2 regions of the Paenibacillus sp. CFBP13512 genome follow, and region 1 is predicted to be linked to the other one. Evidence: riboswitches for the same ligand, from Rfam matches in the RefSeq annotation. Region 1 holds a riboswitch; the other holds the start of a gene.
The links. A riboswitch is a leader RNA that binds a small molecule or an ion and turns the genes downstream of it on or off. The one in region 1 is predicted to bind glycine.
Positions count from the first base shown of each region.

Region 1 (3,257 bases):
TTGGCCCACCAAGCGACATCGAAATGCCAAGCGGCTGTGCATCACCAACAACGATATCAGCTCCAAGTTTACCAGGAGATTCGAGTAGTCCCAGTGAAATAGGATTCGTACTCACTACCAATAAAGCACCTTTGGCATGAGCAAGATCGGCAACTGCTTGAATCGCTTCAATACCACCGAAAAAGTTAGGGGATTGGACAAGTACAACAGCGGTCTGCTCATCAATCGCTTCAGTGAGCACCCCAATATCTGTGACTCCATCGCCATAAGGCACTTCAACTACATCCAGATTAAGACCACGAGCATAACTACGAACGACTCCGCGTGATTCAGGATGGATCGTAGAAAGAGCAATAATCTTTTTGCGTCCTGTAGCTGATGCTGCAAGGGAAGCTGCTTCGGCAAGTGCTGTTGCGCCATCATACATACTTGCATTGGCTACAGCCATTCCTGTCAGTTCACAGATATAGGACTGAAATTCAAAGATCGCTTGTAATTCACCTTGACTGATCTCTGGTTGATATGGAGTATACGCTGTATAAAATTCAGAACGAGAAATTACATGATTAATCACAGATGGCAAATGGTGATCATACAATCCTGCACCCAGAAAGCTAGTGTACCGATCTGTATCTGCATTTTGCCCTGCAAGACTAGACATATGACGAGTCAGTGTATATTCATCCAGCATTTCAGACATAGGCATAGTGCCTTGATAACGAAGGGATGCCGGAATATCTGTAAATAAATCCTCTATCGAAGAAGCACCAACAACCTCTAACATCTCTGCTTCATTCTGTGGGGTCATTGGAATATAACGATGCGATTTCATAAAGGTAGACTCCTTTGGGGCAACATATCAGTCGCCTTGTAATTTTATTTAGTGACAGAAGATGCTCGTTTGTAGAAAGGTGCCTTCACCACTTCAGCTTTGAGCATTTTACCGCGAATCTCAAGTTCTATCGGTGTTCCTAGAGCAGCACTGTCAGCTTCAATTAAAGCAAGTCCAAGATTACGCTTAAGTGTAGGAGATTGAGTTCCTGTCGTCACTTCGCCGATTTGTCGACCGTTCTGGTAGACAGGATAGTGTGGGCGAGGAATACCACGGTCGATCATTTCTACACCCACTAATTTACGAGACAATCCTTTTTCTTTTTGCGCGACTAGAGCCTCTTTGCCTGTGAAATGTTCTTTGTCTAACTTTACAAAATAGCCAAGTCCCGCTTCGAGTGGAGAAATATCTGCTGACAGCTCTTGACCATACAGAGGAAGACGAGCTTCAAAGCGAAGCGTATCCCGTGCACCCAGTCCACAAGGAATCAAGCCAAGCGGTTCACCTGCTTGCAATAGCTTTTCCCAGATGAGAGGAGCATCTGTTGCAGATACATATAGTTCATAACCATCTTCACCGGTGTAACCTGTACGAGAGATGAGCGCATGAACACCAAAAATCTCAGCTTTTTCGATAAAAGAAAATCCTGCCAGTTCAGCATAACGATCGCTTTGTGTAGCCGCTTGTAAAATAGCAACCGCTTGAGGACCTTGTAAAGCAATTAAAGCGGTTTGTTCTGAAATGTTCTCAAGAGTGACATTGGCAGGCAAAGACTGCTTCATCCAATCGATATCTTTATCAATATTCGAGGCATTGATCACGAGCATATAATGTTCTTCGCCCAGACGATATACCAGTAGATCATCGACTACACCACCTGTTGGATAGCACATTAATGTATATTGGGCTTGTCCATCTTGCAAGCGAGAAGCATCGTTAGTTAATAATTGTTGCAAATAGGCAAGGGAACCTTCACCTGAAATGATCACTTCACCCATATGAGAAACATCAAATAATCCAGCTTGTTCACGAACCGCTTCATGTTCTTTTTGAATTCCTGTAAATTGAACAGGCAATTCCCAACCGCCAAAATCGATACAGCGTGGGGAACCGGATTGAGCATAAAGAGGAAAAATCGGCGTACGCTTCAGTTCTGTTGTCATGATCGTCACCTCATCGAATTAGTTTGTAGCGAAAAATCGCATATATCATTTTTTGTGAAAAAAGAATAAAATCATCCGAAAAAGCTCAACAAAAAAGACAGAGAGAAAAGGAAATAAGCAGGTACTATACCTGAAATATTTCTTTTTCTCCCTGTCCTTGATACCTGAGAGTTACCTTGTGCTCAATAGCTTATAAGCAACAAGTTTCCCCTTGGGTGATTGGTTGTTATCATTCGGATATTCGTCGGTGACCGAATGATGCCAATTCTCTCCAGAGCTGCGTCCGGTACAGGTCCCTTTTACCTGAGAGATTCACCATTACTGGCTTACTCCTTCGGCGCTGTCATGGTTCTGAACAGTCTCTCCCTGTACTTTCATTCGCTACATATGATGTTATGTATTTCCGAACATTAAGTATTGAAACAGTGATGAATGTATGTATATTATATTAATACTTGATTCAAAAAGCAATGTCAAGAGTATTGACAGTATAATCTGCCTTGCTATACGCTTGTGTGCATGAAGACATTACAACCATGAACCGGAGGAATGAAAAATGAGTGAGATTAAAGATCAATTGCTGTATAGTGCAGAACATGAATGGGTAGAGCGTATTAGTGATGATACGGTTCGTATCGGTATTACTGATTTTGCTCAACATCAGCTAGGAGATATCGTATTTGTTGAATTGCCACAAGCAGGTGCAGAAGTTGCTTCTGAAGCTGTGATCGGCACGATTGAATCGGTCAAAACAGTATCTGATCTTTTTAGCCCGGTGACAGGTACGATCACTAATTTTAATCCTGAATTGGAAACAGAACCTGAACTGGTGAACTCTGATCCTTACGGACGTGGCTGGATGGTTGAAGTTAAAGTCAGTGGTGACCTAGATAGTGCATTATCAAGCCTTTTGAGTGCAGAAGCTTATGCTGAACACGCCCAAGACTAACTCATACACTGTAAATCTATACAAAAGAAGGATATAAAATCTATTTATATGTATTGTAACAAGAACAAGACTGAAAACCTAGATGGGGATCAGTCTTTTTTTGTTATGTATATTTTTGATACAGGTAATTAAAGTGCACAATAACGACATTCTTTTTTATTTTAGGTTGGAGGAATCTGCATAATACGATAGAATGATTAAATAAAGCAAAAATAGAATTTTTTTACATAGATCTAATAATGAATGTACACTGCGACATGTACAACATACCTATTTTATTGATGATTACCTCTGGAGGGGAGATTGTTGTCTA
Region 1 covers NZ_QGAD01000007.1:81,165-84,421, forward strand. Annotated here, with positions in the region: gene gcvPA (aminomethyl-transferring glycine dehydrogenase subunit GcvPA) at 1-832, opposite strand, end outside; gene gcvT (glycine cleavage system aminomethyltransferase GcvT) at 877-1,995, opposite strand; glycine riboswitch at 2,276-2,373, opposite strand; gene gcvH (glycine cleavage system protein GcvH) at 2,552-2,944, shown strand; gene PaeCFBP13512_RS12100 (helix-turn-helix domain-containing protein) at 3,251-3,257, shown strand, end outside.

Region 2 (3,257 bases), on a different contig from region 1:
CAACAATTTATCGGAATATTAAGGAAAGGTTTGAAGAAAAATCGAAAAAAGTCGTTTTATTATAAACGACTTTCTTCATTTCCCTTCAAATAGTTCATGCGAGGAAGTTAATTTTTATTTTCTTGTCTTCTACGTCTTAATTCTTCAGTAATTTTGCGTCCGGTTGGTGTCTGTGCTAATCCTCCGCGGGCCGTCTCACGATGCTCACTTGGCATAGAACGTCCGACTTGTAACATCACATCGACCACTTCATCTGATGGAATAGCGCTACGCACTCCAGCAAGTCCCATATCTGCCGCTGCTAACGCATTCACTGCACCTAATCCGTTACGAACAATACAAGGAATTTCGACAAGTCCAGCGACCGGATCACAGATTAATCCCAGTGTATTTTTGAGAGCCAATCCTACAGCATGCATAGCTTGCTCGGGTGTACCTTTACGCATCTCGACCATCGCTCCTGCTGCCATCCCAATTGCTGAACCGACTTCTGCCTGACATCCACCTTCTGCGCCTGAAATCGAAGAATTGTTGGCAATCACATAACCGATCGCTCCTGCTGCAAATAGTCCTAGAACCATATGAGCATCATCCCATCCAAAACGTTCTTGCGAACTGACAAATACGCCAGGAATAATGCCACATGAGCCTGCGGTTGGTGTAGCAATAATACGACCCATCGAAGCATTGACTTCAGATACAGCTAGCGCATACGCCATCGCACGAGTAGCATCACTGCCTGAAGAAGTTTCTCCACTTAACATATACTCATGCACACGGCGTGCATCTCCGCCCGTTAGACCGCTTCGTGAAACGGTATCTTCTGTAATTCCGCGGTGTACTGCTTCTTTCATCACTTGATAGTAATCTGCCATCTGCTGGATCACTTCAGGTTCACTAACCCCTGTTTCTTTTACTTGTTCTTCAATCATCAGTTCCGCAATCGTGAGTGAACGTTCTTCACATAACCGAACAATATCTTTTAACGTGCGAAATTGCATATTCTATACTCTCCTTTGTCTTTCATTTACTTCAAGTCTATAACAGCCGCACGAGTTACATAAGGCAATTGTAAAATACGATTCAACACATGCGGATCAGGCGCAGTATCCAATTCGATAACAGTCATCGCTTCACCGCTACGAGCTTTGCGATCCACATCCATAAATCCAATATTGAGTTCCGCATCACTAAGTGTGCGTGTAATATCAGCCAGTACACCTTTACTATCCGTGTGTTCTACAGCAAGCATCGGATACTGACCAGAGCCTCGTACATCGAATCCATTTAATTCATGAATCTCAATATTTCCGCCACCGATCGAAGCACCTGCTACTTCAGCTGTTTCTGTTCCATGCTGTACAATAATTCGCACAAAGTTAGGATGCGGATAATTGCCTGTGCCTTTATCAAAAGAAATCGTTATCCCTTGACGATCGGCTTCTTCTGCTGCATCTGGTAAGCGATCATCATCGGTATCATAATCAAGCAGACCACCGACAAGTGCTAGATCTGTACCATGTCCCCAGTACGTTTCTGCAAACGAACCATACAAAACAATCTTTACATGCTCAGGGCATGCTCCTAAAAAATGACGAGCAGCTCTTCCTAGGCGAGCTGCTCCTGCTGTATGTGAACTAGACGGTCCTACCATCGCCGGCCCTATAATATTGAATACATTTTTAAAACGCATAAATTCCTCTTCTCCCTTATCACCAAAATATGCGCGCACAAAAAAAGACAGGGAATAGCCCGCGCGTGGCTTATTCCTCTGTCCTCGTTACCTGAGAGTTTGGACCGAATCGTATCGGTTGTACTCCTTGGGTGGCTGGTATGCTCTCTCCAGAGTTGCATCCGATAGCGGTTCGGGTACCTGAGAGATTAATCAATCATCGCCAAATGATTAACTTGCTCCTTCGGTGGTGGATCACATACATCCACAGACTCTCCCTCTATCTTCATGTGCAGTTATTTATTTGAATGGTTCGTTATTAGTTAAATCACGTGAATACGTTCGATACCTTTAGCTTAATTCAGCACACCTGACACTGTCAATTGATTGATTTGAAAAAGGATACTTTTGTGCATAAAGACAACAAAGTCCTTTCCCGATATGCTCGAAAAAGGACTTTGATAGGACTAGCATAGTATCATTTATCTATCTATACTTGTAGATACAACTATCCTCGTAATAACGATTCTGCGCCATCTACAAATATCTCTGTACCTGTTACATGTGAAGCTTCACTAGAAGCCAAGAATAGCACTAGATTAGCCACTTCTTCGATTTTACCAGGTTCGCCTTTAAGCGGATGATCGCCTTCTGGGAATTCCATTGGAATTTCGACTTCTTTTAGATCGTCACTTGGATACGTATTGTCGTCGATTTCGGTATCGATCGCTCCCGGACAGACCGCATTAACTCTGATTTTATAGCGTGCAAGTTCTAGCGCCGCCATTTTCATAAATGCTACTTGTGCTGCTTTGGTTGAAGCATATGCAGAGAATCCTACATTAGAGAATACACGATTACCATTAATTGAACTTGTAATAATAATACTACCGCCCTTTTCTTTCAAATGAGGGATAGCGTATTTTACAGTTGCAAATGTGCCTCGTAAATTAATCTCTACCGTTTGATTCCAATCATCTATTTCTAATGTTTCGATAGGGGCTTTGCTACCATTGATTCCTGCATTCGCAAATACAATATCCAACTGACCTGCTTCAGCCACTACTTGTTTCATAGCACTTTCAATCATTTCTGGTTTGGAAATATCGCACTCAATCACATATGCTTTTCCGCCAGCTTTTTCAATTTCGGCTTTGGTTTCTTCTGCATTTTCAGGCGTACGATCTAACATATATACAACAGCACCTTCTGCTGCAAATCGTATCGCTGATGCTTTACCTATTCCTGATCCGCCACCTGTTACTGCTGCTACTTTACCTACTAATTTTGTTTCTGCCATGTGGATAAGCCTCCATATTTCAGAATGTGTTTGTACTAGATAACTGTTTTTTGATACTCACAACGTTATCTGTTTTCCTATTGTAAGTACCCTAGCAGACAGAACAATGAAACAGATGATAACGTATTATTCGATAGAATGTGCAGAATCATTCTTTTTGGGCTTCGGTAAAAGAACAGAAAAGACAGAACCTTCATTCGGTCTCGATACAAAACTTAATTCACCCTTATGATCGTTAACAATTCGTTGCGTAATATATAATCCAAGCCCCGTTCCTTTGATTTG
Region 2 covers NZ_QGAD01000001.1:536,683-539,939, forward strand. Annotated here, with positions in the region: gene sdaAA (L-serine ammonia-lyase, iron-sulfur-dependent, subunit alpha) at 108-1,001, opposite strand; gene sdaAB (L-serine ammonia-lyase, iron-sulfur-dependent subunit beta) at 1,028-1,693, opposite strand; glycine riboswitch at 1,770-1,848, opposite strand; glycine riboswitch at 1,852-1,962, opposite strand; gene PaeCFBP13512_RS02335 (SDR family oxidoreductase) at 2,181-2,972, opposite strand; gene PaeCFBP13512_RS02340 (PAS domain-containing sensor histidine kinase) at 3,099-3,257, opposite strand, start outside.
Region 2: linked by a shared signal. The riboswitch ahead of sdaAB (L-serine ammonia-lyase, iron-sulfur-dependent subunit beta) and the one ahead of gcvT (glycine cleavage system aminomethyltransferase GcvT) in region 1 are both predicted to bind glycine.